3 regions of the Alteromonas sp. ABH2_165 genome follow, and region 2 is predicted to be linked to each of the others. Evidence: predicted binding sites of a transcription regulator. Region 2 holds the regulator's gene; each other region holds the start of a gene.
What was found. Region 2 encodes FliA, which starts transcription of late flagellar genes. Its sites were predicted from a motif close to CTAAAGNTNNNNNNNNNNNNGCCGATA; they were not measured.

Region 1 (10,264 bases), on a different contig from region 2:
TGGTCCTGACCTCATCATTCAGCTAGCACAGCAGCAATGGGATGCGCAGCTTGTGGTATTTTGCGACGGCACCATGCTGAAAGCCCGGGCAGACCTTCTAGGTCTGCCGCTAGAGCTGATTCCTTTCGATGCCGAGAACAACGCCATTCAGACGCCGGGTTCGCTGTACTTGCAGCAAATCGATACTGCAGTGAATGTGGTACCCGGCGAGCTAGACAGCGATAATGGGCACTATGTAGTAGAAACCCTGCGCCAGGCGTGTCACGCCAATATGGAGCAAGGCTTTGATGCGGTAGTAACAGGCCCCGTTCACAAAGGCATTATCAACAAAGCCGGTGTGTCTTTCAGCGGACATACCGAATACTTCGCTTACCAGTCAAACACCATTGATGTGGTGATGCTGTTATCGACTGAAGGCCTGAATGTAGCGCTAGCCACCACACATATTCCGCTTGAATATGTGTCTAAGGCGATAACAAAAGAGCGCCTGCACAAAGTGATTCATATCATTAACACCGATTTGAAACTGAAGTTTGGCATTACCAAACCGCGTATTTACGTATGCGGGCTAAATCCACACGCCGGTGAAGGCGGGCATTTGGGATCAGAAGAGCTGATCACCATTATCCCGGCTCTAGATGACTTACGTGAGGAAGGTTTAGATTTGGTAGGTCCGCTTCCCGCAGACACTATTTTTCAGCCTAAATATCTCGACGACGCCGACGTCGTGTTAGCGATGTACCACGATCAAGGACTGCCGGTACTTAAGTTTAAAGGATTTGGCGCCTCGGTGAATATCACCCTTGGCCTGCCATTCATCCGTACTTCTGTCGATCATGGTACTGCTTGCGACCTCGCGGGTACCGGAAAAGCAGATGCGGGCAGTTTCACAAAAGCAATGCATAAAGCTATTGAATTAGCGAACAGGCAGCAATGAGTAAAACACATTTAGGCCACACCGCGCGTAAGCGTTTTGGCCAGAACTTCCTGCATGACGACTATGTCATTGGCAATATCGTTAGTGCGATTAATCCCGTTGATGGTGAGAACCTGGTAGAAATCGGCCCCGGCCTTGGCGCCTTAACCGATCCGGTGTGTGAAGAGGTTTCGCGCCTTACCGTGGTTGAACTCGACCGCGACCTGGCAGAACGCCTGCGTCATCATCCTTTTCACGGCAGTAAACTGACCATTGTTGAGCAGGATGCCCTGAAACTCAATTTTGCCGATTTGTTACCGGCAATGCCAAACCCTGAAGGCAAATTACGGGTATTCGGCAACCTGCCTTACAACATTTCTACCCCTTTAATGTTCCACCTCTTTAGCTTTAGCGGCAAAGTGCAAGACATGCACTTTATGCTGCAAAAAGAAGTGGTAAACCGACTTGCCGCTGGGCCGGGCTCTAAGAGCTATGGGCGTTTGTCGGTAATGGCACAATATTACTGTGCGGTGATCCCCGTGCTGCATGTACCGCCTGGTGCATTTAAGCCGCCCCCGAAGGTCGATTCAGCCGTGGTACGTTTAGTGCCACATGCCACCCCGCCAGTCGCGGTGAAATCCGTTGCCTTACTGGAAAAGGTGTGTGCAGCTGCATTCAACCAACGCCGCAAAACTATTCGTAATAGTTTGGGTGACTGGGTGACTGAAGCTGAACTGGAATCACTGAGTTTATCGCCAACTGCTCGTGCTGAGACCTTGTCTCTGGCTGATTTTGCGGCAGTGGCAAATTTAGTAGCAGACCGGGACGGAGAAAGCTGAGATGTCGGCTTCTCCTGGTATTTTGGTTTCAGTTTCAGCGAAACACATCCCTGATCATCCGGCAAATGGCCCAGATAAATACGCATTTGCTTATCACATCACAATCCGCAATCAGAGTGACGAGCGGGTACAATTGCTCAGTCGCTACTGGTTAATCACCGATGGCAATGGTAAAAATACCGAAGTACAGGGTGAAGGCGTTGTGGGTAAACAACCGCTTATCGACCCAGCCAGTGAGTATCAATACACCAGCGGTGCACTTATTGATACTCCCGTAGGCAGCATGCAGGGCCACTACGAAATGGAAAATGAAGACGGTGAACGCTTTCGCGTGCCGATCAATATTTTCAGTCTAAGCGTACCTAACGCGATCAACTAAAAAACGGTGTCAAAATTTGGCACCGCTTCCAACGGATAAGGATGCCAGCATGTCAGACTCGCAGACGTTGATTGTGGGCGATATTCAAGGTTGCTACGGCGGCCTGATGGCGTTGCTTGAAAAAGCTCACTTCGATGAAAAGCGCGATAGATTAATTGCAGTAGGTGACTTAATTGCCCGCGGCGAAGACTCCTACGCGACGATCAAGTATCTGATGGACTTAGGCGACAGATTCAACACCGTGCTTGGCAATCACGACCTGCACTTTCTGGCGGTGTCTCAGGGCATTAAGTCTGCGAAAAAAAGTGACCGTCTCGGGCCTCTTCTGGCCAGTAAAAAACTAAAAGATATCATCGATTGGTATCGCCAGTTTCCGTTGGCGCTTGCCCTCGATGAGACCACCACAATCGTTCATGCCGGCCTTTACCCCAAGTGGTCGCCGGAAACCTTACTTTCACTGAGCAACGAAGTCAGTACCGTATTAAAAAGTGATAAGTGGCCTGCATTGTTAAAAGAGATGTATGGCAATTCTCCCACCGAATGGAAAGAAGGGTTAAAAGGCACGTCGCGACTGCGCTTTATCATTAATGCCTGTACGCGCATGCGGTTTTTACAAGAGAAAAACCACCTCGAATTTGCCTGCAAAAGTCATCCTGAGGATGCTCCCTCGTCGGTGACTCCCTGGTTTGAAGTTGAGAATGCATCACTCGCTGCCAGCGAGCGTATTATTTTCGGCCATTGGGCAGCGCTTGAGGGCGTAACGGGGAACAATCAATTTGTTGCACTGGATACCGGGTACGTATGGGGTAACAGCCTGACTGCAATGAGAATTCCGTCGAACACACTCATCAATGTGACACCTTAAATACCTCTGTATTAAAACAAACAACGTAAAAAACTGATTCCTATAGGTCTTTAGTCTAATTTTTGTTTACAATTAAACTTACTAATCGGTTATTCGACTAAACAAGCGGAATGTTCGGCCGATAAGAATAATGCGCTATAGTTATTAGCGCATAGCACCTCAGGTATCAGTCACCATGAACACAACTGATTACTTAAAACTATAAATAAAACTGTGTTTCAGGAGTTCATATGAAAATCACGGTAGCCAAGCGCATTATCGGCGGCTTCGCCACAATAAGCCTGCTATTAGTTATAATCAGTGCATCTTCTTTCATTAACCTCAATTCTGTGGGATCGGCGGTTGATGAAGTGAATAAGGTAGCGGTTCCCACCCTTACCAGCAGTAATGCATTAAAAGCCAGCTTCCTGAATATGGGCCGCGTTACCTTCGAGGCTTACATTGAAGAAAGCGTGGATGGCCTTGAAAGCAAGTACGATAACTTCACGAATAGTAAAGCCAATTTCAGTACAGAATTAAAAAAGCTGGAAACCGTACTGGCGGATGATTCTGCCATGCTTGCCAGCCTTAAGCAGGTAAACGGCGCCTACGAGCAATACATTCAAAATGTAGAAGCAATGTACACCAGTCACCGACAGTTTATGGAAATGCGTAATGCCATAAGCGACAAGATTGGTGACTTAGAAGACAATGCCGATGACGCCTCTACCTATCTACTGGACTTTTCCGAATCTGATGAAGTAGCACGTAGTGCTGCGCTACAAAAATCAGCTGAAATTGGTAGCGAATTAGAAAGCCGCCTGCTTGAACTCATTACCGTGGCTAACGAATATGCAAAAACACAAACTCTCGTTCGTGCCGACGTTATCGGTAATGAAGTAGAGCTTATTGTTACCAGTGTTCGTGAAATGATGAACCAAATTCAAGGTACCGCAGCAGGTGCAGATACCACGGGTACACTGGATGAGATTTCGACGCTGGTTGACGATGCCATTGACGCCATTACCGGTTCTGACGGTGTATTGGCTCTGCAACGCTCTCGTTTAGAATACCGTGATGCGGCTGAGCAAGCCCTGTCTCGCTCTGATGCAAACAGTCAGGAAGGCATTAGCGCCCTTGAAAACCTGCTTACTCAAGCCGATAAGAAAGCTGCAGAAATTGACGAGCAGGTATCGTTTAAGGTGACCTCAGGCAACACCATCGTGATTGTTGTGGCGCTGGCTTCACTGGCTGCCGCCCTGGTCATCGGTTACTGGACGGTTATTGCTATCACCCGCCCGCTGAATAGCGTTAACGAGTTACTGAATGTTGCCTCTTCTGGCGACCTTACCCGCCGTCTTGATGACTCTGCTGAAGATGAATTCGGTCAACTGGCGAAAAACTGTAATAAGCTGATTGGCAACCTTAAAAGCTTGATCACTGGCATTAATACTCGTGCTGAACAGCTTGCCGCAGCCTCTGAGCAAACATCTACTGTTACTACCCAAACAACGCACTCGATACAAGATCAGAAGTCGCAGATTGCTCAGGTTGCAACAGCAACAACAGAAATGCACAGCACGTCTATTGTGGTAAGTCAGAGCGCCGAAGACACGCTTAACGAAATTCGTCATGCAGACAGCGAAGCGGAAAATGTACGTTCAATTTCTCTTGAGAACAAACGCACTATTGAAGTACTGGCCCGGGATGTTGAGCAAGCCGCCGAAGTCATTAATAAACTGCATCAAGACAGCGCCAGCATTGGCGGTATTCTCGATGTTATTCGCGGCGTTGCCGATCAAACAAACTTGCTGGCATTGAACGCGGCCATTGAAGCGGCCCGTGCTGGTGAGCAAGGTCGAGGCTTTGCGGTAGTTGCAGACGAGGTGCGCACTTTGGCATCTCGTACGCAGCAATCGACGCAAGAAATTAACGCTATGATCGAAGTGTTGCAAGCTGGTGCTGAAAAAGCGGTGGCGGTAATGAATCAGGGTAAAGAGCAAACTGCTATCTGTGTTGAGCAAACTGACAACGCCACACGAGCGCTGGATGTTATCTCTGACGCAGTACGCAAAGCTTACGATGTAAGTACGCAAATTGAACAGTCTGCCCGCGAGCAAAACACGGTTTCAGCAGAAATCAGTGAGAAGCTTGAAAGTATCGTAGGTATTGCTGAAGAAACCACTGCTGGCGCACAACAAACGTCTCAGTCGAGTTCGGAAGTGGCCCGCCTTGCTGAAGAACTGCAACAATCTATCCGTCAGTTTAAAGTTTAAAAATGTCTATCCGGCGCCACCTTTAACGGGGTGGCGCACGCATTCCCAGCTCAATTCCCGGGCAAACTCTGATCTCGTGGTGCGGTATGGCGGAGAAGAGTTTCTGATTGTGTTGCAAGAAGCCTCTATACTTGCAGCCAGTAAAGTGGCGGAAACCTTATTGGGCGAAATTCGTCGCCTTGCTATCCCCCATGAAGGCAGAAACGATTCAAAGCAAATTCTCACCCTGTCGATTGGCGTTGCCTGTCAACGCAGTGGCGAACCCCTACCCCCCGATTTCTTACTAAAGCGTGCCGATGATGCACTGTACAAAGCAAAATCATCGGGGCGGGATTGCTACATGCTGAGTGACCTATCTTTTTCAGCGCACATTCCTGAAAGCGTATCGGCGACGGAATAAAGCCGGTGGCCTATTAACTATTTGTCCGCCAATGCAGGCCGCGATTAACACAATTCCGCCCCAACCCAGTAGCGAAAAGCGCTCGTTAAGAACAAGTACAGCCAAGATAGTGGCAACCACAGGTTCGAGCAGTGTGATCAGTGTTGCCGAGCTGGCATCCACCGATTTCAGCCCAAAACCAAATAGCAGATAGCCGACGAAGATAGGCAATATTGCCATGTACAAAGCCACCGAAACATTGTTAGCAGACGCAAATACGTTGTCACCGGTAAATAACAGTGATGGCAGTAGCAAACAGGCTGATACACCAAATTGACTTGCCATGGATACCCCAGATGATGCGCCGCGGGTAATAAGGGCTTTGCCCGCCCAGGAATAGGCGGCATATGTAAGGCCCGCAATAAGCCCTAATACAATTCCCCACTCTCGCTGCTCAGCGGTGGCAGCAAGCTCGGCACTTTCAGGTTTACCCATTGCCAACAGTAGGATACCTGTTGCCCCCAGAATAAAGCTGACAATCCATTTTGCCGTTATGGGCTTACGGTTTAATACCCACTCAAGTAAAACCGCAAAACAGGGCGCGCTGGCTATAGAAACCACGGTGCCAATTGCCACACCGGCCAAATGCATGGAGGAGTAAAATGCCAGCGGATAAATGGCAACACTCAGGCTCCCCAGCAAAACAATTTTGCTATGTTGGAAGAGTATGTGTCGTTGTTTCAGCAGTTGAGGCAGAGCTTTAAGACACATGAGCAAACCGCCTCCGCCGGTGGCGATGGCGCCTATGGCTAACGGGCTCACGTCGGGTGCAAAGCTGGCCGCCGTGCCCGTTGTGCCCCACATAAAACTGGCGATGATAATAGCGAAAAGCCCGAGTGCATGATTATGCTGATTAGTCACGATAATTCCTGAATCCCCTTTGGAGAATAAATATAGTATCGCCATAGAGAACCAACATCTTTGCTAATAAGACGCTTTCTCAGGTTAAAAAGACGCACTTACTGAGAATTTTTACGGAGCTACTTTCAGCTAAACAGCTTCGAGGGTGGTAAACCAAAATGGACTGAGAAGCGGCGACTGAACGCAGATAAGTCGTGGTAGCCAACCGTTTCCGCTACCCGTTGAACAGGCAAATCTGTGTGGATCAGCAGCGCCCTGGCTTTTTCCATACGCATGGCGGTTACATGATGTCCGGCGGAAACGCCCATTTGTTCCCGGAACAACTTTTTAAACTGAGTTGCGCTTAAACAGGCGATGCGAGCCAGCGTGCCAATATCCAACTCACTGCCAATATTGTCATCGATAAAACTGACCACAGCACTGATCCGTCGATCCCGGGTTTGCGCTACTCGTTGTGCCGCCAATAAACTGGTGAAGGTATCGAAGGTGAGCTTTTCTAATGACGAGTCTACCTGATATTCGAGTTGGGTCTCGATAAACTGTAAATAGCGATTAAGTGGCTGACTGATGGTAAATACCAGCCACGACGCTGCACAAAGATTTTCTGGCAGCGAAAACATGTCTGCCACCACAAAACGCGCTTCGGTTTCCGATGTGAAATGATGTAACTCACCGGCCTGGATCACCACACATTCTCCTGGCGCCACTTTGCCGCTGAATCCGGCCAGCTCAATGTTTATGACACCACGAAGCGGTAACACCAACTGATGGAAGTCGTGGGTGTGACCCACCTTTTGTTTGCTGTAAGAACGAATGGAGAGGGAATCTGACATAGGAAACAAAAACGGGTAGCCAATGCTACCCGTTAACTATTCTTACTCGAACAACTCTTTATGCAGATGCTGAACAATGGCAGAACTGTCTTCTTCACTCACCAGGAAAGACAGGTTATGCGGATTAGCACCGAAACAAATCATGCGCAGGTTGAAGTCGTCTACCGCACCAAGAATACGGCTCGCCACCCCTTTTGCAGTTTGCATGTTGTTACCCACAACAGTGATAAGATCGAAACCTTTCTCCACTTTCACATCACAGATGGTTTCCAGCTCGGCGATGGTTTCTTTGTTCAAACGCTGAGCCACAGAGTTCGCTGGATTATCCAGTGTAAACGAGACTGAAATTTCAGACGTGGTGACCAAATCAACACTGAGCTTGTGCTTGGCAATAATACCAAATACCTGTTGCAGGAAGCCTTGTGCGTACATCATTTTCGGTGTTTTCACGGTTACCATTACCTGCTCTTTACGGCGGGTAATCGCGCGGTGTGGTGGCTCATTGTCGCAGTCGCGCATGATCCAAGTACCGCCTTTTTCTGGCTCTTTGCTAGAACCCACAAACACTTTAATGTCTTTACGCAGTGCTGGTTCCATGGTGGCCGGGTGCAGTACTTTGGCACCAAACGTGGCCATTTCCGCGGCTTCTTCGAAGCTCAGCTCCGGTAATGGATAAGCCGCAGGTACAATGCGCGGGTCTGTGGTGTAAACACCCGTCACGTCAGTCCAGATTTCGCAGCTATCAGCATTCAATGCTTCAGCTAGCAATGCCGCCGTGAAGTCAGAACCACCGCGACCTAAAGTGGTGGTTTTCCCTTCTTCATTAGCCCCCACGAAACCTTGGGTAACCACGATGGCGTTGCTAATTTCAGGACGTAACAATTGTTCTGAAAGCTCGCCAATGGTGTCGATTTGGGGTGCAGCTTCACCAAACTCGCTGTCGGTACGCAGCACTTTACGTACGTCGAAGTTTAAGGTGTCTACCCCTTCTTCTGCCAATACCGCACTAAACAGCAGCGACGACATGCGTTCGCCCATAGACTGAAGTTGATCTTTCAGGTCGTCACGATGAAGAATTTCTTCATGATTTGCCAGACCACGTAACTCTTCAAACAAATCTTCCAGTTTGTCAGCTACGCTAGCCTTGTCTTTAATTTCGTTCAGCACGGCCATTTCAATATCAATGATCGCCTGACAAGTGTCCTTGATTTGCTCGCTGGTTAGCGGCGCATGCGCAATACTTACCAGGTGATTGGTCACACCGGCCTGTGCACTAACAACAACAATACGGGTTGCTTCGTTACCCGCCACAATGCGAGCACAATTTTTCATAGCCTGATAGGTGGCTACACTGGTACCGCCAAACTTGGCGATATTAAGAGAATTCGACACGATTTTCTCCGAGCTTTAACCAACGACTGGTTGGTTTAGTAATTGATTTTGATTTGGTCGCCTACGCTGATGTTATTCGCAGCAAACCACCCTTGATTCATTTCCAGCGCAAATTCTACCGCTTTTGAAGATCCCACAGACGTTAAGTCATGTGGCTCCAGCGGTTTTATATCGGTAATTACGCCGTTCCCGTCGATAAATGCTACATCCAGAGGTACAAACGTATTTTTCATCCACATGCTGGCCATACGTGCCGGATTGAAGCGGAACAACATACCACAATCATCACACAGTGATTTGCGGAACATTAGTCCCTGCGCCCGTTGCTCAAACGTTTTGGCATATTCAACACTCAGGCTTTTACCACCAGCAACAATGGTTGCCTGTTCGAAGGTAACGGGCTCGTCGGCAGCACTCTGACAAGCAGCCAGCGCCAGACAAGACACCAGCATCAGATTTCGCAGAACCATTAATGGTTTCATTCTGTCTTCCTTGTGAAAACGTGGGGTAGAAAAATACGCATAAAAAACCGGGCCCCTGAGGTGTCCGGCCTGCTAGTTTATACGGCATGTCAGGCAACATTCAATGTTGGAATGATCAATACGGTAAACTTACTCTTCGCCAGTGCCGAAAAGGCAACAGCGAAGGTTCTCGGGGTTGGCAATCAAAGCGTAATTTACTAGCGCGGAGCAATACGCAAAATGTTGGCTTCCTTGCCATCTGTGAGCACATAAATCGCCCCGTCGTGACCTATCGCCACATCGCGCAAACGTTGATTTATGGTAGCAAACGGGGCGGTTTGCTGAACAGGCGTAGCGGAAAGGTCTATCGCCAATAATTGCTGCGCTTTTAGCGTTGTAACCAGCAATTGCCCGTTAAGTTCCGGGAACATTTGACCACGATAAATCGCCATTGCAGAAGGGGCCACAGAAGGCGTCCAGTTTACCCGGGGCGACTGCATATTTGCGTAACGGGTAAATGGCGATATCTGTGCACCGGAGTAATCCGTGCCGAAAGTCGCCACCGGCCAACCATAGTTGTTGCCCGGTGTTAGTAGATTGATTTCGTCACCACCGTCGGGGCCATGCTCATGTTCATAAATAGCGCCACTTGCGGTATCTACAACCAAACCTTGCGGGTTACGGTGCCCGTAGGTAAAGACATAAGGGGCCTGCTGGGTAAACGGGTTATCTTCAGGTGCTGAACCGTCGGCATGAAAACGCAATGTTTTACCTAACATACTGTTTAGCCGCTGGGCCTCTTCACGGTAATCAAAACCATCACCCGTTGTTACCAGCCAGGTGCCATCTGGCAATAATGCCAATCTACCACCATAGTGAACCGGCGTGTCTTTGTCTGGCGAAACGGTAAGAATAACAGAGATCTCGGAAAAGCTTTTGCCGTTAAACACGGCGGTGGCCACCGCCAGATGATTCGCCTCTTCGGTGCCTTGCGAGAACGTCAGCATCACTTTTCCGGATTCGT
Region 2 (10,264 bases):
ATCAGCAGGCATCAAGCCAAAGCGGGCACGGGTATCGATAACGGTAACAACATTACCACGCAAATTAATGATACCTAGTACATAGTCTGGCGCGCCAGGTACTGGGGCAATTTCTGTATAGCGCAGTACTTCCTGTACTTGCATAACGTTGATGCCGTATGTTTCTTCACCTAAACGGTAGGTGACCCATTGAAGCACCTGATCTTTCTCAGGTGAATTATTACTTGTGGTCTTGTCATTCATTAACCTGGCTCCCCGCTAAGGCGTTTGGTCATTACTGCCTAAGCCGTTATTTAGCATTGCAATTAACTGATATACGTCGATTAACGCACACATTCTTTCTTTTACCATGCCCGCTAACCATGGACGTTTGCCACCGGCCTCACGCCATTTCACTTCGTCCTTGGTAAGAGTAACGGTATTGACCAGTTTGTCGCTGGCTAGGCCCCACAAACTGTCCCCTAACATAATAAGATACTGATAGTTTAGCGTTTCTGCGAGATTTTGATCGTATTTTTCTGGCATAACCCACATTGCAGTATCAACAACGTTTATTTTTTGTTCACGATGCAGCATCACCCCTTTAAACCACTTAGGCTTACCGATGAGCCCACCGACTTTTTCCATGCGGTGGATACCGCCTAGTGTCACTAAAGGCACCGCCAGTGTGAGACCAGCTACCTCAAAAAACAGTGCCTGGAAACGATTCTCAAGCAAATCCTGAATGGGCCGGTGAGTCACCGGCTCTTGAGGTACCACAATGGCTTCTGCAGAAGCAATGCTTTCCTCAATTTCTTCCACCACAGGCGCAGCCACGTCAACCTCTTCAACGGGCGTTGCTACCGGTTCCCGGGCCACGATGTCAGCAGTCGCCTGCTCAAGTAACCGAGCGGTGTTTGCCGTGACATCTGCCGGGTCTTCCGGACTCTGTAGTAAGCTGTCCAGATACGCCTGCATCACATCTTCACGGGCGAACGGCGTACTCTTGCTCATAGTCGACTCATAGTTCCAATTCATCTAACAGTTTAGTATAGGCGAAGACCCCTCGCGATCTCGGATAAACCACAGAGGCAGGTGTCTGTGCCTGACTCGCATCTCTGAACCGAGTATCGACGGGAATGACATCACTCCACACTTTACTGCCGTAATCGTCTTGCAATTTTTGATGTGCCTGGATGGCCGCATTTGTCCTGCGATCAAACATAGTTGGCACAATCAATGTGTCAAATTCCTTACGTAACGAACGCCCCATAATCTCTAGGGTGTGCACCATTCTGTCGAGACCTTTAAGTGCCAAAAATTCGGTTTGCACCGGCACCACCACTTTATGGCAGGCTGCCAGCGCATTCACCATCAATACACCCAATACAGGTGGGCAGTCGATCAGTACGTAATCGAACTCCTTTTCCACAGTCTGCAAGGCTTTTTTAAGAATAAGTCCCATACCATTTTGCATACCCATTTGTCGGTCCAGCGTGGCTAATGCCATAGATGCCGGAAGAATAAACAAGCTGTCTAATTTGGTGGGGCACAAACTGTCCAGTACCCTATCGGCAGATATCTCCTGATGATTAATAAAAATATCGTAAACAGAGGCACTTAGTTCTTCTGCATCGGTACCAAAGTAATAACTGAGCGACGCGTGAGGATCGGTGTCGATTAATAACACCCGTTTACCCTGTTGCGCTAGAATGCCTCCCAGCGTAACGGTGGTCGTGGTTTTTCCCACTCCTCCCTTCTGGTTGGCAATCGTCCATATTTTCAACCTTCAACTCCTGCTGATTGAATTCGCTCTACATCATCTCAGAGCGGATACACGATGCAATATGTTCAATATTGATGCTCTTTTCCGCAATACCGGCTTTTGCCACAGCCTGCGGCATGCCATAAACCACGCAAGAATCTTCATCCTGAGCCCACACCTTTGCGCCTTTTTTATGCAACGCGTCACAGCCTTCGCGCCCGTCTGCTCCCATACCGGTAAGGATCACACACAGTACGTCGCCGCCGTAAATATCAACCAAACTGTTAAAGGTAATATCCACGCTGGGCTTGTAGGTATCTTTCTCGTGAGCATGCGCATCACGCAATGCAATATTTGGCAAAGAGCGGGAATCTACCACCATCTGCTTGCCCCCTGGCGCCAAATACGCACAACCAGGCCGCAGGATGTCACCTTGCTCCGCTTCTTTCACAGAGATATCACAGTTGTTGTGTAAACGCTGAGCAAACGCATTGGTAAACGTTCCGGGCATATGCTGAACCAGAACAATAGGATGAGGAAAGTTAGCAGGTAAACCTGAAAGCACTTTTTGTAATGCCACAGGCCCGCCGGTTGATGCACCAATGGCAAGGCACTTATAACGCTTGCCTGAGGCTTTAACTTGAGACACCACTGGTGCGGCACTGGCACTTTCTGCCCGCCCTGTAAGCACAGACGAGCTTTTAAAAAACGTGGCTTTGGGTGCATTGGCAGGCATCGGAGGCGCAGGCTTAGGTGCTGGAGCTGCACGGGCCATTGGCGGTCGGCGTATACCCACACCGCGTCGCGCAAGTAACCTGACTTTGGTTCTCAGCAGGCTCGCAGCGTCTTTGCGATTTTTAGAGATCTCTTCAAATTTCTTCGGAAGAAAATCCAACGCACCAGCTTCCAGTGCGTCCAGGGTAGCCTGAGCACCTTCGTGAGTCAGCGATGAAAACATCAAAATTGGAATTGGACGTTTAGCCATAATCTTTTTGACCGCCGTGATGCCGTCCATTACCGGCATCTCGACGTCCATGGTCACTACATCCGGCGATAGCTTGACAAGCATATCCAGCGCTTCTTCGCCGTTACAGGCTTCACCTACAACCTGAAGTTCTCTGTCTTCATCCAGAATTTCACGGACACGGCGACGATAAAACGTTGAGTCGTCCACAACAAGGACTTTAAACGCCATAACAAGAAGTTCCTTTACTAGCAGCTATGACCGACGGGCATAGCGCTTAAGAAGACTTGGGATATCCAGAATGAGTGCAATACCACCATCAGATGTAATGGTTGCACCGGCCATGCCTGGAGTTCCTTGCAACAACGCATCCAGCGGTTTAATCACCACTTCTTCCTGACCAATTAGCGCGTCGACAACAAAACCGACCTGTTGGGTACCAATTTGTACCACAACCACATGTCCTTTTTCTTTGCTAATGTCTTTTGGTCCGCGAATTAACCATTCGCCGAGGAAGAACAATGGAATCGCTTTTGAACGAACTATCATGGTCAGTTGACCATCTACCGTATTAGTCTTTTTGATATCCATGTTGATGATTTCATTCACAGCACCCAACGGCAATGCGAAGGTTTGTTTGCCAACAACAATCATCAGGGTAGGCAGAATTGCCAACGTCAGTGGGACTTTGATTTCAAGACGGGTTCCTTTACCCATCTGAGAATCAATATTTACGGTACCATTGAGTTGGTTAATCTTGGTTTTCACCACGTCCATGCCCACACCACGACCCGAAATATCACTGATTTCGGTTTTGGTGGAGAAGCCCGGGGCAAAAATCAGGTTGAATGCTTCAACATCGGACATTCTGGCTGCCGCATCGGCATCGAGAACACCGCGACTGATTGCAATTTCTTTCAGTTTTTCAGGGTCCATGCCCTTACCATCATCATCGATAGTAAGCAGAATGTGATCACCCTCTTGCGACGCTGATAGCTTAACCGTACCCATGCGCGGTTTTCCGGCATTTGCCCTGTCATCTGGCATTTCAATACCGTGGTCCACGGAATTTCTAACTAAGTGAACCAACGGATCGGCCAGTGCCTCAACCAGGTTTTTATCCAGGTCGGTATCTTCACCCTCAAGCTCAAGGGTAATTTCCTTTTTCAAGCTGCGGGCGAGGTCACGTACAACCCGAGGGAAACGACCGAAAACCTTCTTGATGGGCTGCATGCGGGTTTTCATTACCGCGCCTTGTAAGTCACCCGTTACAACGTCGAGGTTGGCAATGGCCTTCGACATGTCTTCATCGTTTGTGGTGATGCCAAGGCTAAGTAAGCGGTTTCGCACCAACACCAACTCGCCCACCATATTCATTATCTGATCGAGGCGTTTGGTATCAACCCGTACAGTGGTTTCAGCTTGCGGTGCCTTCTCTTCTTTCTTGGCTGGCGCGGCTTTAGCAGCAGGCGCAGGTTTACTGGCCGCTGCCGGTTTAGCAGGTGTCGCAGGCTTCGCCGGTTCCGCCGGTTTGGCGGCCGGAGGCGGTGTAGCTGCCTTAGGCGGCTCTGCTGCCTTAGGCGGCTCTGCTGCCTTACTCTGTTCTGCTTTCGCGGCCTGAACTGCTTTGGTCGCAGTATTGTCTACTTCGACGCCACCTGCAGGCCCTTGACCTTTACCATGCAATTGATCAAGTAAGGCTTCAAATTCGTCATCAGTGATTTCGTCGTCACCGCTATCTGCGGCCGGCTCAACGGGTGCGACTGCCGGTGCTGGCGCAGCATCTGATGGCCCTTTAAACTGCCCTTTGCCGTGAAGCTCATCAAGTAGAGCTTCAAATTCATCATCGGTGATATCTTCACCATCGCCACCCGCTGCAGGTGCCGCTGGCGCTGCCGGGGCCGGTGATGCTGCAGATTCAGCAGGACGACCAGGCGCACCTGAACCATGTAATTGGTCCAGCAAGGCTTCAAACTCATCTTCTGAGATATCTTCAATACCACTGTCGCCAGATGCCACAGCAGTAGCTTCGGGTGCAACAGGCGTTTCTTCAACAATGAGTTCTGGTTCTTCTTCGACAGGCGCCTCAACTACCGGCGCTGCGGCTGAAACATCGCCGAAAATATTTTCGTCTGCGGATTCAGGCTTACTGAGTTTATGGAGGGTATCGACCAGTGCTGTGTCTGCGGCCTCTAATGGTTCGCGGGCTTTAACACGTTCAAACATCTCAACAACCACATCCGTGGCTTGGAGAATAACATCCATAAGTTCAGGTGTTAGCGTGCGCTGACCGTTGCGCATCACGTCAAAGACGTTTTCTGCACCGTGACAAATCTCTACCAGTTCGGTTAGAGAAAGAAAACCAGCACCACCTTTTACAGTGTGATACCCACGGAAGATAGCGTTGAGGAGGTCAGCATCTTCCGGGTTGTTTTCCAGGTCGACCAGCTGTTCCTGTAATTGTTCAAGGATCTCACCAGCCTCAACCAGAAAGTCCTGTAGTATATCCTCATCAACTTCAAACGACATTCATTCGCTCCCCTAAAAACCAAGGCTTGATAGAAGGTCATCCACATCGTCTTGACCCTGTACTACATCGTCACGTTTTTCAGCATCAAGAATTGGGCCTTCTGCCTCAATCGCATCTGGCTTCTTGGTGGGTGTTTTATCTTTAGGCTGACCAGCTTCACCAAACACAGTCAACATATTCACCAAGCTATCTTCTACTTCTTTCACAAGATCGATTACACGTCGAATAACCTGCCCCGTGAGATCCTGATAACCTTGTGCCATCAACACTTCGGTTAACAGACTATTAAGTTTAGTCGAATCCTGAGATGCGTCTTTAAACAGGGAGTCAATTTCCAAACACAACGACTTAAACTCACCTAGCTCGATTTGACGGGTCATGAGTTTCTGCCATTCAGGCTCAATTGCGCCGATACGCTCTGCCAGAGATTCCGCAATAGGCATGCATGACTCGACAGCATCCATTGTGGTGTTGGCGGCTTTCTCTGTTTCTTCGATGACGTAATTCAGACGAGTCTGCGCATCGGGAATATCATCGTTGGCTAAGCCTGCGATGCGCTCGTCTAATTGAAATGTGTTTAATGCATCATGGAGCTGACGGGTAAGCTTGCCAACCTCGGCAAAGAGCTCCACAGATTCCTTGGCTGATACTGCCTCCAACAGAGCATTGGCGGATTCATCATCCCCTTGCTCTAGATAACTAACCAGTTGCTTCGCCTCTTCTAGCGAAATAGGGACTTTTTTAATGGGTGACATCCAGTAATCCTCTTCTCTGGCAGGTGCTGCTAAGTTAGCCTAAACGCTGAAAGATTTTGTCTAATTTCTCTTTTAGTGTAGCTGCTGTAAATGGTTTCACCACGTATCCATTTACGCCAGCTTGTGCAGCAGCAACAATTTGCTCTTTCTTCGCTTCTGCAGTCACCATGAGCACTGGTAAGTGTTTAAGTTTGTCGTCAGCACGGATAGCTCTAAGCAGATCGATCCCTTGCATTCCCGGCATGTTCCAGTCAGTCACGACAAAGTCGAAGTCGCCTTGCTGGAGCATAGGCAAAGCTGTACTACCATCGTCAGCTTCCTGAATATTGGAAAATCCAAGATCTTTAAGCAGGTTTTTTATGATTCGTCTCATCGTAGAAAAATCGTCTACCACGAGAATTTTCATGCTCTTGTCCAAAATAGCCTCCGGTGAAGGATAGTAAATCGTTATTAATATTGGTGTGCGCTATTCTTCAGCCTGCCAGGATTGCATTCGTGCTTTTAGTTTTAACATGGCTTGGCTGTGAATTTGACTGACTCTGGACTCACTCACGTCGAGCACTTCACCTATTTCACGTAGGTTCAGTTCCTCGTCATAGTACAGAGACAATACAATCGCTTCCCGCTCGGGTAATGTTGTTATAGCGTATGCCAGCGCTTTCTGAAAGGCGCCTTGCATAAGATCTTCTAACGGTGAGTCATTACCCTTACTTTGTTCTGTTGTGATCACATCTTCAGATACACCGAGATCTTCGATACCGATTAATTTTCCGGCATTGACCTCGTTAAGCATTTGATGATAATCATTAATGCTGACATTTAGCTTAGCAGCTATTTCAACATCGCGCGCATCTCTTCCTGTTTCTCTTTCAACTAAAGAGATAGCTTCTGTGATTGCGCGGCTATTCTTGTGCACTGAACGGGGAGTCCAGTCACCTTTTCGAATTTCATCCAGCATGGCACCGCGAATACGAATACCCGCAAACGTCTCAAAACTGGCGCCCTTCGAACCGTCAAAATTTTTCGCAGCTTCCAGCAATCCGATCATGCCAGACTGTATCAGGTCGTCCACAAGCACACTGGCAGGTAAACGGGCCATCAAATGATGGGCTATGCGTTTAACCAATGGTGCATGTCGCTCTACCAACTGTGCAGTGTCATTCTGTTGTCGGTAAGCTGCTGCTTTACTGTTCAACGTTGGTTTCCTACCGCTTGTTTAGCTACCAGTTGTTCGATGAAAAATTCGAGATGTCCGCCTGGCTGGGCAGGAACCGGCCAATTAGCCGCTTTGGTCGCCAATTGACTAATGGCTACGGCGGCAGGCGAGCCTGGGAAAGCATCAACGATGGCGGTCTGCTTTCTTACCGCTCGACGAATATTCTCGTCGAAGGGGACGGTAGCCACCAGTTCAAGCGCCACATCAAGGAAACGCCCAGTGACTTTTGATAATTTACTGAAAAGCTCCTGTCCTTCACGTATGTCCCGCACCATGTTGGCAACAATTTTAAACCGAAAAACACCGTGTTCCCGATTTAGAATTTTAATTAACGCATAGGCATCAGTGAGCGAGGTGGGTTCGTCGCACACCACGACCATAATATCCTGAGACGCCCGGGAGAAACTCAGCACCATATCGGAAATACCCGCTGCAGTATCGACAATGAGCACGTCGATTTGCGAGCGCAATTCACTGAACGCACGAATTAGACCTGCATGCTCGGTAGGCGACAATTCTGTCATTGCCTGCGTACCCGACGTTGCCGGTGCGATTTTGATGCCATGGGGGCCGGTTACCAGCACATCGTCGAGGGTGCATTCGCCAGACAGCACATGAGAAAGGTTCTTCTCTACTCGCAGTCCGAGCATAACATCGACGTTAGCCAGGCCAAGGTCGGCGTCGAGCACCATCACCCGTTTGCCTTGCTTTGCCATGGCGATGGCCGTATTCAGTGTGATGTTGGTTTTACCCACACCACCCTTACCGCCGGTGACGGCTATAACCTTAATGAGGCGTGATTGATTCATCTTTCGTAAGCTACTCGCTTGATCTTCGATCATACTGCCTTAACTGAATTAACTTCATGATTATGCTTAGTATGATTCAAACCGTACTTTTTATAAAGCTTTGCCGCTGCAGATACGAGAGATTTCGCATCAGCAACTTTAATATCTTCAGGCACCTGCTGGCCATCGGTCACATAACTCACCGGTAGCTGCTGCTCAACAGCAACGCTTAATACCTCACCCAAACTGTAGCACTCATCAATTTTAGTGAAGATACAGCCGTCGAGTTTAACCGAATTATACGCTGCAATAATGCGCTGCAGAGCAGGATATTGGGTATTAGCTTGCGCAACCAGGTATTTACGTACAGGTTGCATTTGACCGTTGCTAAACTGACCAAGTTGTTGAATTAATCGGCTATCTCGCTGACTAAAACCTGCTGTATCTATTAATATTAGACGTTTATGACGTAACTGAAAGAGTTGTTCAGCTAATTCTTCGCTACTTTGTGCTTTTCGGGTAGTACAGCCAATAATTTTGCCGTAAGTCGCCAGCTGTTCATAAGCTGCAATCCGATAGGTATCGATGGTGATCATCGCTACCTGCTCTGCCCCGTACTTTTGTGCATAACGTGCAGCAAGCTTTGCAACGGTAGTGGTTTTGCCCGTGCCAGTTGGACCGACCAGTGCAACAACACCGGTTTGCGTAAGAATATCGTTACCCGAAACGTTCAGACGGTTAGCCAACAGGTTCAACAAATAAATCCACGCTTCACGCTCGGTGTACTGTGAAGGCGTGTAATGTACTAACTGTTCAGCCAGCGCAACGCTTAATCCCATGCCAGTGAGGCATTGCATCAGGTAGCTGTGAACGGGTCGCTGACGCTTTTTCTTCGCTTCCATCAGGTCGGCCACCTGATATTGCAGCACATTACGTAAAGACGCCAATTCCTCTTTGATGGCATCCAGTTCACTATTGCCCTGCGCGTTACTCGAAGGTGCCTGCTGAGAAGGCGCAGCTTCGAAGTCAGGGCTCATTTGTGAAGCTGGTGCAGTGTTGTTGCGCCCGTGATTAAATACATCAGCAAAAGAAAATACATCATTGTCTTGCTGTGCAGTTTGCTGCTGTGGGCGCTGGGAATGTGGCTGAGCTTGTGCCTTAGGCTGTGATTGATATTGAGGCTGAGCAAGGTCGCGCTGGGAATGAGGCTGAACCTGGCGCGGTGCGTTTTGCTGCGTAGCAGCGTCAGCCGCTGCGTTTCGCTCGGCAGCCTGCTTTTCTAATAATGCACGGAGGTTGTCAGGACCATCATCACCAATAATTTCGCTCAGGCTCGGCGTGGCCTTTTGCTGGCCCGCGGATGCTTTGTTGTCATGGCGCGTGTTCAGGTTAAGTTTTGCCTCAGGTTCTTTATCGTAAGCAGCCACCAGCTCAATACCATCGGCCACTTTACGGTTCGACATAATGACGGCATCACTGCCCAATTCGGCTTTTACCTGGCTTAACGCTTCCCGCATATCTTTGCCAAAAAAACGTCTGATTTTCATCTCAACCTCTTCACTCACCCAGTGTCAGATTATTGACCGACAGAGCTGACAATTTTAATTTGCTTGTCGTCAGGTATTTCCTGGTACGACAACACATGCAAGCCAGCTACCGAATATTTAAGGAAGCGTGACAGCACAGGTCGCAACATACCTGACGTCAGGAGTACTGCAGGCTCGCCTTCTAGCTCTTGTTGTTGTGCGGCCTGTTGCAAGGATTGTTGGAGACGATCTGCGAGTCCTGGTTCGATACCGGCGCCATCTTCTCCCCCTGCCTGAAGAGACTGGTGCAACATCTGTTCCAACTCTGGTGCCAGAGTTATGACGGGCACTTCTTTGGCGCCTTGGCTGATTTCCTGAACGATGAGACGTTTTAGCGCAATACGCACCGCAGACACCAGTACATCTGGGTCCTGACTACGCGGGCCGTACTCAGTCAACGTCTGAACAATGGTACGCATATCTCGAATAGGCACACCTTCAAATAACAGTGTCTGCAGCACTTTCACCACGGTACTGAGTTGTAGAATGTCAGGCACCAGCCCTTCGACCAGTTTCGGACTAGACTTAGCCAGCATATCCAGTAGTTGCTGAGTTTCTTCATGGCCGAGAAGTTGATAAGCATTGTTACTCAGCAGCTGGCTTAGATGCGTTGCCACTACGGTAGCAGCGTCAACAACGGTATAACCGAGTGTTTGTGCATGTTCACGCTGATTTGGTCTA
Region 3 (10,264 bases), on a different contig from region 2:
AACGAATAAGGGCGTTACGGTGCGCAGGGTCGAGTTCTTCAGCCAGTAATGTGATCATTTCGGCGCAAGCCTGCAATAACGCCCCTGTTTTTAAACGGTGCAGGCGCGTTAGTGCATCGATATCTATGGTTTTACCTGTAGACGCCAAATCAATAGCCTGGCCGCCACACATGCCCATATAGCCTGAGGCACGGGCAAGGATGCTAACTAATATAGCGCGCTTATCCTGGGCGAACTTACTCATTGGCGCTTCGGCTAAAATACTAAACGCCATCGTTTGCAGTGCATCGCCAGCGAGAATGGCTGTTGCTTCATCAAACTGTATATGACAAGTGGGTTTTCCGCGGCGGAGATCATCATCATCCATGGCGGGTAAGTCATCATGGGCAAGTGAATAAGCATGAATACATTCAATGGCCATGCTAATTGCAGCTTGATCCTGACCAGGAATATCCAGCGTGTTGCCAATAAGATGAACCAACAGAGGGCGCATGCGCTTACCGCCAGCCAGTAATGAATATTCGATAGCCGCACGAAGTTGCGGGGCGTGGTCAGGTAGTTGTGCTACGTATTGCAGCAGGCTTTCGTCAGTATTTTGTTTAATCTTCTGACGTAAGCTGTCGATATTAATCATGAATTACCTGTAAAACGGGTAGCAGAGGCACCATGGGCGCCGTTAATCAGTCTTCAGATGGGGTGAAGTCAACGAGGCTGTCCTCACCTTGTTCGCGGAGCAGAATTTTGACTTTTTGTTCTGCCTGGGCGAGAGCCTGTTGGCTGAGACGAGATAATTTTACACCGCGCTCGAACTTTTCCAATGCTTCATTAAGCGGTAATTCGCCGGATTCCATTTCTGTCACTATGGCTTCAAGTTCCTGCAGCGAGGCTTCGAATGAAGGTTGAGAAGGCGCTTTTTCTTCAGACACGTCAGAGATCCCGTGGGTAACTAATGGTAAACGCGCACATTAACCGAGGGCTTCCGCCGGGTCAATTGGTTTGTCCAATGAGCATGCCGGAAAAAGCGGCTATCCGACTGGTTTCGCTCAGGATACCTGATAATGAGGATTCATCCTGAAAAGTTCATGCTTTGATTATAGAATTCAGAAATCTGGCCGATAGAGTATAAGTCAGCGATGACAGTTTCCGGCAGGTCGAATAAAACAGGTTATAATAAACAAGGTCGTAAACGACCATTCACAACAACCTGCCAACAGCGCTAGTACGAGTTTTTTGAGGAGCAATAAGTGGATTTAGCAACCGTCATTGGCATGTTAGGTGGTATCGGCTTTATTGTCATGGCCATGATCCTCGGTGGAGATCTGTCCATGTTTGTCGATGTCGCCTCGGTGCTCATCGTTTTCTGTGGTTCTATTTTCGTGGTTATGTCCCAGTTCACCCTTGGCCAATTTTTCGGTGCCGGCAAGGTGGCGGGTAAAGCGTTCATGTTTAAAATCGATCCGCCAGATGCGCTTATTGAAAAAATCGTTGAAATGGCAGATGCGGCACGGAAAGGTGGCTTTCTGGCATTGGAAGAAGCAGAAATTGATAACCCCTTTATGCAGAAAGGGGTAGATATGCTGGTAGACGGACACGATATTGAAGTGGTTCGCGAAACGCTGAAAAAAGATATTCTGATGACCACCGAGCGACACGAGTTTGGTGGTTCTATTTTTAAAGGCCTGGCCGACGTTGCCCCCGCCATGGGAATGATTGGTACCTTGGTTGGTTTGGTTGCCATGCTTTCTAACATGGACGACCCGAAGTCTATCGGTCCTGCGATGGCGGTTGCATTGTTAACTACACTTTACGGCGCATTCTTAGCCAACGTAATCTGTCTGCCCATTGCAGCGAAGCTTGAGAACCGCAAAGAAGAAGAGAAGCTCAATCAGTCACTCATCCTTGATGGCATTGTGGGCATTGCTGATGGCCAGAACCCGAAAGTCATTGAAGGCATTTTGAAAAACTACATTGCTGCCGGTAAGCGCGGCGGTGATGAGGAGTAGGGGCGATGTCTGACGAATGCCCTAAATGTCCTCCTCCCGGTCTGCCGGCATGGATGGGGACATTTGCCGACCTGATGTCACTGTTGATGTGTTTCTTCGTACTGCTGTTGTCATTTTCGGAAATGGACGTACTGAAGTTTAAACAAATCGCAGGTTCGATGAAGTTTGCCTTTGGTGTGCAAAATAAAATCGAAGTAAAGGATATCCCTAAAGGAACGAGCGTTATTGCGATGGAGTTCCGTCCAGGTCGACCTGATCCTACCCCCATTGAAACCATTCAGCAGCAAACCATTGATATGACGCAGCCGACCTTGGAGTTCCAGGCCGGTGATGAAGATTCCTCCGGGGGCCGTCAAACCCAACGGGGTGATCAGCGTGGTGGTCAGGCGCAACAAACAGCATCTGATTCTGCCGCATCCTCGTCGCAAAGTTCTGATAAAGAACAAGATAACGAAATGATGAAAAAGGTGGCTGAACAACTGCAGAAAGAAATTGCAGACGGTTCGATTGAAATGGAATCGCTGGGTCAGCAGATCACGATCAGAATTCGTGAGAATGGTTCTTTTTCTGCCGGTTCTGCATTTTTACAGCCTCAGTTCAAACCGGTGCTCAGAAAAATTGGTACGATGCTGGCAGATATGCCGGGAGAAATTGAGATTTCAGGCCACAGTGATGGTCAGCACATAGCGAATGAGTTATATCGTTCAAACTGGGACTTGTCTGCCCAGCGTGCGGTGGCGGTGGCTGAAGAGTTGCGAAATGCGCCAGGCTTTGATGAATCCCGCATGTCGGTAGTAGGGCTTGCAAACACTAAACCGCTGGTGGAAAACGCGGCTACGTCTGACGACAGAGCACGTAATCGCCGGGTAGAGATCAATATCAACCAAGGCAAGCCACTGATTTCAGATCCTATCTCGGTGCTCAACAACAGCGCCAGCGGCGGGGAAGAAGAATAAAGAGGGGCGCTGTTATGCGCCCCGTGTAATTGCCTCGCGGTAATGCGGTTTCGACAGCAGCAATTGCACCGTCGAAATAGTGCGTTCAAGGAATCCACCTTCACAGTATTTTAAGTAGTAAGTCCACATACGCATAAAACGTTCATCGTAACCGTCCTGCTTTAAGGGGTCTCTGGCATTGATGAATGCCTCGTACCAATCATCTAAGGTTTTAGCGTAGTCCAAGCCGATATCTTGCAAATCGCGAATTGAAAGGTCGCTGTGACGTTTCAGGTAATCATTAATAATGAGTTGCGAGGGCAAGAACCCGCCCGGGAAAATGTATTTCTGAATGAAGTCGACACTGTTGCTGTAGCTTTCGTAGCGGCGGTCATCAATGGTGATAGATTGCAGCAGCATGAGCCCTTCAGGCTTTAGCAGTGAAGCGCATTTACTGAAAAAGTTCCCCAGATAACGTTTGCCCACCGCTTCAATCATTTCGATGGAAACAAGTTTATCGTACTGACCCTCAAGGGTTCGGTAATCTTGCTTTAATAAGGTAACCTTGTCGCTCAACCCTTCTTTAATTATCCATTCTTGTGCATACGCAAACTGCTCTTCAGAGATGGTGGTGGTAGTCACGTGGCAACCGTAATGTTTCGCTGCGTAAACGGCTAGCCCTCCCCAGCCCGTGCCGATTTCCATTAAATGTTCACCAGTTTTGAGTTGCAGCTTGTCACAAATGGTTTTTAATTTATGCGTCTGGGCGTCAGATAGCGATGCGTTGGGATCTGGGTAGATAGCAGATGAATACATCATTGACTGGTCGAGAAAGCGGGTATAGAGCTTGTTGCCCAAATCGTAATGGGCTTCAATATTCTTCTTCGCCTGAATTTCGGTATTGCGGCGGAGAAAATGCTGCACCTTCTGAAAAGGTAGCATGAACAAACGGTATTTCTGTTCCCATTTATCCAGCATTGGTAGGTTACGAGCAAAGATACGAATGACCGACGTAAGATCGCTGCTTGTCCACAAGCCATCGGTGTACGTTTCGCCCGCTGCAACGCTACCACCAAATAATAATTGACGGTAAGCTTTCACATTCAGAATGTTTACGTCTGCTTTCAAATCGTGTGACGGGTTACCGAATTCACCCACTGTCGTGCCGTTTTCCTGAATGGTCATGTGACCTTCAGGTAAAATCGACAGCACTTTTAAAAAAGCTGCGCGACAGGCGCGGTCTATACCGCTGGCTTCCTGCTCAAAAATAAACGCTGATTCACCGTGTGACATTATCTCGGTTCCTGGCTGTTAGGGTGATCGTATATTGGTGTGCGTTTGATGAATAACTTCAACGCCTGCCAATAAATCCCCACCACTGTTTTTATTGTCATACTAGGTATACGTCTAAGCATAATGCGCAGGTTAGTATTATCTAATGAAATTCTTTTCATATTCAGACCAGCGGTAAAATCCTTTTCTTTTCGATGGCACGCCATTACCAGGTTGAAATGTGCATCGGGCTGCCTAATTGTCCATTTATAAGTCATGTCCAGTGGGTTAAACGGCGACACATGGAAGGCTTTCTCGGTATCTTCCTGGGTTTCCATATCAACCAAATAGTAATGTCGTTCATTCCACGGCGTATTGCTGACTTCAGCGAGCATATGCGTGAAGCGATTGTGCTCAGGACTTCTTAAAAAGTAAAAATTTACCGGGCTAAAATAAATGCCTAAAGTGCGAAGTTGACCAAAAAAGAAAACCTCACCATCGAGCTTTTTACCCTGATTAAGCGCCGTCATTTTTTGGCGTATCGCTTCATCTAACGGCACTGATGGCTCACCGTAATAATCATCGCGATGGAAACTGAGCCAGCCACGTTTGCCGATAGAAAAATGTCTCAGTGTATGACTCAGGGAATCAATTTCAGACAATTTCAACCAAAACAAGTATATATCGTAGTCGAATTTGTGCTGAGTGGGGCGAAACCGTTGGTGAAAAACTTTGCCCTGGTAGATCGCACTTTCCATGTCGCTGGGTTTTACGTTCACAGCGAAGCCCCAAAACGTTCGCAGACATCCAATGCGCTGCGCACGCCGTCTTCATGAAAGCCGTTGTACCAGTATGCGCCACAAAAATGTATGCCATCAATGCCACAGATTTCAGCGCGTCGACGCTGTGCGGCTACCATGCTGCCGCTGAATTGAGGATGGGCATAAGAATATTGTCGTAAGATTTTTGTTTCATCAATGGCATCTGTGTTGTTTAGCGTCACACAGAAGGTGACCGGGGCATTGTCAAAACGCTGCAGAATATTCATGTCGTAGGTAACCGAGGCCGGCGCATGACGCTCATCCGGTGTTTCTTTTAAACGGTAATTCCAACTCGCCCAAGCCAGCTTTCTGTCGGGTAATTGTGTGGTATCGAGGTGAAGCACCACATCATTACTGGCATAAGGAATAGCGCCAAGTATCGCTTGTTGTGCATCGGTAGGCGCATCTAGCATACGCAATGCCTGATCCGAGTGACACGCAAAAATCACTTCATCAAAAACGTTGCTTTCCCGGCCTTCAATACATACCTCCCAGCCTGCTTCTATTTTTTTTACTTTGTAGACCGCTGACGACAGGTGAATTTTATCTTCGTAGCCTTTAGTGATGCCAGGGATATAACTGTGAGAACCGCCGATCAATGTGTACCACTGAGGGCGATTGTTGACACTGAGCAGGCCATGGTTATTGAAAAACTGCAAAAAGAAGGCGAGGGGAAACTGTTTGGTTTGCTCAAGGCTGGCAGACCAAATAGCCGCGCACATGGGCAAAATATAGAGGTTAGCAAACTCGTCACTTAGGCCAAGCGATTGAATGTATTCAAACAACGTGGTGGTAAAATCTTCTTCGCGCGCTTCTTCATGACGTGCTTTACAAGCTTTATTAAATTTGAGGATGTCGCGAACTAGGCGCCAGAAACGGGGGCGGAAAAGATTGCGGCGCTGGGCAAACAGCGTGTTCAAATTGTTACCGTTGTACTCAAGACCGGATTTTTCACTATGCACCGAAAAACTCATTTCAGTAGGCTGACGTGACACGCCCAGCTTATCCATGAGTTTGATGAAATTTGGGTAGGTCCAGTCATTAAATACGATAAAGCCGGTGTCGACCTGGTAAGCACGCCCCTTCACTTTGATTTCTTTAGTGGCGGTATGGCCACCTATATAATCGTTAATATCAAATACGGCTACATCATGCTGTTTGTGTAGCAGGTGAGCGCAAGTCAGTCCCGAAATGCCGCTGCCAATAATTGCAATTCGCCGTTGCATATTAAAACCCTTATTACTGCTGTTGCCTCATTTTTAAAGACAACCATCTTTGAATACCTGTGGGAAGATTGTGCAATGTACGCATGATCCAACCGAATCCCGTAGGGAAAAACAGGCTGTGTTTTTGTTTTTCTATTCCTTCAAGTAATGCTTTCGCCGCTTCGTCAGCGGTTATTTTCATCGGCATATCGAAGTCGTTTTTATCAGTAAGTGGCGTTTCTACAAATCCCGGCGAGACAGATTGCACAAGAATGCCTTTGTGCGCCAAGTCCACTTCCAGGCTTTTAGTAAAGTAGTGCACTGCTGCCTTGCTGGCGCCGTAAGCTTCAGTACGTGTAAACGGCACCAGTCGCGCCATGCTGTCGACAATGACCAGTTGGTCGCCAGCTTTTAGTTTAGGCAATAACGCGTCGACGCTGTGAATAATGCCAAAAAAGTTAATTTCGAAAACCCGACGAAACATCTCGGGTTGGAAATCATCAACGTCGACATACTCGCAGTTACCGGCATTGAGCACGGCAATATCAAATGACAGTTCCGCAATGGCCGACTTTGTTGCTGCCAAATCCGTTAAATCAAACTGAGTTGTTGTTATCTTACTGTTTTTACTGAGTTCTGCCAGTGCATCTTCATTTCGTCCACAAGCGATCACGTGGTAGCCCGCAGACGCCGCATGCAGCGCAAACGCTTTACCTATACCGGATGTGGCACCAGTAACAAGAATAGTTTTCATGAGGCTAACCTTTGTTTAATTTTTTTAATAATCCAGCTAAGCACAGGAACATGCTCATACACCATTTCGCCGAGGTCATAATAGTCGCGCTGGAAAAAGATTTTATTATCAGCAAACTTTATGAGACTGACGCCATCCAGCGTCATTTGCTTTGCGTTTGACTTCAACGTTAGACGCATGGTCCAGGTAATGGTTGCAGAACCTGTGTCTGTGTGACCCTCTGCATGCACATCATGAATATCGAAGAAACAGGTTTTAGCCTGCTCAGTTAATGAAGAAAGATAGTCCGTGAGGTCTTGTAATCCGCTGTGGGTGGTAATGGGATCAATAAATTCTACATGCTCTGTGTAAATCGTTCCCAATGCCGACATATCTGTATCGTGAAGTTCGGCGTACAACTTACAAAATTTATCAATCATGTTCACGGCGCTGATTCTTTATGAATGTGAAAAGTAGTATGTAAAAACGTCTTACTTGTATACCAAATTTACTGACAACAAGATCAGGAAGCGAGAATCTGCAGTCGAAAAACCTGTCGTTATCTTGCGATCCAAATTTATTTTTTGCCGTAGTTATGATGAAGATAACATCAACATAAATTGTGTATGACGCAGCAAATCCTACCCTTATTTCCGCTCTCGGCAACCTTGCTTCCACAAGGTCGTATGGCGCTTCGGATCTTTGAGCCACGCTACATTCGCATGGTGAAAGAAGTGTGTGCGAGTAACGGTAAATTTGTGGTTTGCATGCTAAATCAAGCCGGTGACAAAACGGCAAATACACATGTCTTTCCTATCGGTACGGTTTCCTCTGTGATCGACTTCGACATGCTCGAAGATGGGTTGCTTGGCATAAAGGTTGCTGGTGAGTACTGTGTAGAGGTTACTGAAATGTCCACTGAACCCGATGGGTTGCGAGTTGGCAAGTGTCATGCATTACCAGAATGGAAGTGTGACTTAACACCTCAACAGATTTCACCTATGGACGAACGTTTAAAGGAGATCTTCGAGCGCTACACCGAGTTAGGCCAAATGTACGAGAAGCCGGAATTTAACGACCCGCTTTGGATAATGTACCGCTGGCTAGAGTTGCTCCCCGTAGACGCCAAACAGAAACAGTATTTTCTTGCTCAAAGAGATTGCGTCAAATTACAAAATTATTTGTCGGCGCTAGTGCAATAAGTACCTTGTAATAATTACACGGTCAGTCTGAGCAAATCTTACATTTCTGTCATCTTCTTGAATTGTCTGTTCGTAGCGACTATTAACTTTATAGGATATGGACAATACTTATGTTAGTTGGAATTCCAGTGGAACAAAGTAACAGCGTAATTAAGCCGAAAGATTGTGCGGCAGAAATGTCAGACTACATTGTTAAAGTTGCAGAACAACGATGCAAAGCGTCGTTCGCAAGAGTTTTTGGTTATTTTGCCCCCCGTTTGCGTTCTTATGCGTTAAAGCAAATGGGAAATGAAGCCTTGGCAATGGAGATGGTGCAAGACACAATGTCGAATGTCTGGCAAAAAGCACATCTGTTTAATGCTGAGAAGGGTAGCCCTTCCACCTGGATTTTCACCATTGCACGTAACATCCGATTTGATATGCTCCGTAAGTTGCAGAATCGAAAGGAAGATATTTGTTCCGATGATTTATGGCCGGTACTTTGCGAACAAACGCCTGATGCCAATGAGCAGTCTCTTGATGAGCAAATTACATTAGAGCAGATTGGATTTATGTTCGAAGAATTACCGCTGAAGCAAAAATCGGTTATTGAAGCTATTTACATCGATGGCAAGTCGCAGCAAGAGGTAGCAGATGAACTTCATATTCCATTAGGCACTGTGAAGTCCCGCACGCGGCTAGCGCTGCAACGCCTTAAAGGCATGTTACAGGATCATGATTAAGCATCACCCAGAGCAATCCCAACTAACACAATTTGTTCAAGGTAATATATCCCCCGCCGAGGCGTTAATCGTCTCGGCGCATTGCGATCTGTGTCACAGATGCCGCCAATTCGTACATCATCAAACCCAACTCATTGCTGCTGAAGTGTTTGATACCCCACAGCCGAAAGATTCACTGGAAAACTACGGCGCAATGCTCGCCGCAATAACCCAACTTCCAGCATGTGAGACAGCCCCAGCTGCGCCAGACAACAAACTCAATGTGTCGACTCTAGAGTCTATCGCCACTTCTTCCCTTGTGAAAACACTTGAGCTCGACGGGCACCAATTTACTTTACCTCCTACGCTTCAGCGAATTGCAGCGAAAACAGGTAACTGGTCGGGACTTGTAGGTCGATTATGGCAAGCCCCTGTAGAGTTAAATTATCCTGGCGTGGCGAATTTTATTTACATGGGGCGGGGGGGCAGTGTACCTGAACACACCCATCGCGGAGTGGAGTATACCTTGGTACTTGATGGTGAATTTAATGACGGCATTAACCACTATCGTACCGGTGATTTTGTCGTAATGACCGACGATAATACCCATGCCCCTCATTCTGATCATCGAGAGGGGTGTCTGGTATTTACGTTACTGGATGAGCCCCTTCATTTCACCTCTGGCATTGCCCGGCTGTTAAACCCTTTCAGCCATTTGTTCTTTCGATAAACGTTATTAACCCGCTGAACGGTTATTCGAACAATAAAAAAGGCCAGCAATATTTACTGACCTTCTCGATTGTTAAACTTCTTTGCGCCTTCAATCACGCTTTCAATCATTTACTCGACAATGGTGACGCAGTGCGTTCCTCGGTTGAAGCTGTTTGGTCGTGCTTATGTTCACGTGTTTTTATATCAAATATACCATATCCGCCAACCACTAAGAAGCACAGTGCCGGCACAATGTAAGAAACCACTACACCGTTAGAGTCGATGAGTGCAGCTTGGAATAGTGGCAGAATCGCACCGCCCAAAATTGCCATAACAAGGCCTGCTGCACCTAGTTTCGTGTCGTCTCCTAGTCCGTCCAGGGCAATGCCATAAATGGTTGGAAACATGAGCGACAAACACGCAGAGATAGACACCAGTGCGAGTATGCCAACAACGCCTGAGGTTTGTGTCATTACGATACACAGCGCCGCAGCAACCAGTGACATGATCATAAGCAGTCTTGCAGGGTAGAGGTACTGCATAACCCAGGTCATTACAAAGCGGGAAATCAGAAATACAATCATGCTGTATTGCAGGATTTGCCCACCATCAACTTCATTGCCGCCTGTCGCTGCCATGGCGTATTGAATGGTAAACGTCCAAACACAGGTCTGCGCGCCC

Region 1: a site for FliA is predicted at 3,097-3,123, ahead of ACXAFQ_RS13455 (HAMP domain-containing methyl-accepting chemotaxis protein). Genes of this name have one in related genera too.
Region 3: a site for FliA is predicted at 1,092-1,118, ahead of pomA (flagellar motor protein PomA). Genes of this name have one in related genera too.

Annotation. Positions count from the first base shown of each region.
Region 1 is NZ_JBSWWF010000006.1:237,301-247,564, reverse strand. It holds gene pdxA (4-hydroxythreonine-4-phosphate dehydrogenase PdxA) at 1-937, shown strand, start outside; gene rsmA (16S rRNA (adenine(1518)-N(6)/adenine(1519)-N(6))-dimethyltransferase RsmA) at 934-1,755, shown strand; gene apaG (Co2+/Mg2+ efflux protein ApaG) at 1,757-2,134, shown strand; gene ACXAFQ_RS13460 (symmetrical bis(5'-nucleosyl)-tetraphosphatase) at 2,184-2,999, shown strand; gene ACXAFQ_RS13455 (HAMP domain-containing methyl-accepting chemotaxis protein) at 3,230-5,254, shown strand; gene ACXAFQ_RS13450 (GGDEF domain-containing protein) at 5,148-5,654, shown strand; gene ACXAFQ_RS13445 (DMT family transporter) at 5,616-6,554, opposite strand; gene ACXAFQ_RS13440 (helix-turn-helix domain-containing protein) at 6,680-7,387, opposite strand; gene lysC (lysine-sensitive aspartokinase 3) at 7,430-8,779, opposite strand; gene ACXAFQ_RS13430 (DUF192 domain-containing protein) at 8,815-9,261, opposite strand; gene ACXAFQ_RS13425 (PQQ-dependent sugar dehydrogenase) at 9,459-10,264, opposite strand, start outside.
Region 2 is NZ_JBSWWF010000001.1:370,689-380,952, reverse strand. It holds gene ACXAFQ_RS01635 (chemotaxis protein CheW) at 1-243, opposite strand, end outside; gene ACXAFQ_RS01630 (chemotaxis protein CheW) at 259-993, opposite strand; gene ACXAFQ_RS01625 (ParA family protein) at 1,001-1,765, opposite strand; gene ACXAFQ_RS01620 (protein-glutamate methylesterase/protein-glutamine glutaminase) at 1,794-2,939, opposite strand; gene ACXAFQ_RS01615 (chemotaxis protein CheA) at 2,964-5,237, opposite strand; gene ACXAFQ_RS01610 (protein phosphatase CheZ) at 5,250-5,993, opposite strand; gene cheY (chemotaxis response regulator CheY) at 6,028-6,411, opposite strand; gene ACXAFQ_RS01600 (RNA polymerase sigma factor FliA) at 6,460-7,188, opposite strand; gene ACXAFQ_RS01595 (MinD/ParA family protein) at 7,185-8,051, opposite strand; gene flhF (flagellar biosynthesis protein FlhF) at 8,048-9,544, opposite strand; gene flhA (flagellar biosynthesis protein FlhA) at 9,574-10,264, opposite strand, start outside.
Region 3 is NZ_JBSWWF010000008.1:271,423-281,686, forward strand. It holds gene ispA ((2E,6E)-farnesyl diphosphate synthase) at 1-631, opposite strand, end outside; gene xseB (exodeoxyribonuclease VII small subunit) at 681-926, opposite strand; gene pomA (flagellar motor protein PomA) at 1,245-2,003, shown strand; gene ACXAFQ_RS16645 (flagellar motor protein MotB) at 2,009-2,959, shown strand; gene ACXAFQ_RS16650 (class I SAM-dependent methyltransferase) at 2,972-4,231, opposite strand; gene ACXAFQ_RS16655 (DUF1365 domain-containing protein) at 4,231-4,968, opposite strand; gene ACXAFQ_RS16660 (NAD(P)/FAD-dependent oxidoreductase) at 4,986-6,257, opposite strand; gene ACXAFQ_RS16665 (SDR family NAD(P)-dependent oxidoreductase) at 6,271-6,990, opposite strand; gene ACXAFQ_RS16670 (nuclear transport factor 2 family protein) at 6,987-7,409, opposite strand; gene ACXAFQ_RS16675 (LON peptidase substrate-binding domain-containing protein) at 7,596-8,171, shown strand; gene ACXAFQ_RS16680 (sigma-70 family RNA polymerase sigma factor) at 8,282-8,893, shown strand; gene ACXAFQ_RS16685 (ChrR family anti-sigma-E factor) at 8,886-9,602, shown strand; gene fucP (L-fucose:H+ symporter permease) at 9,709-10,264, opposite strand, start outside.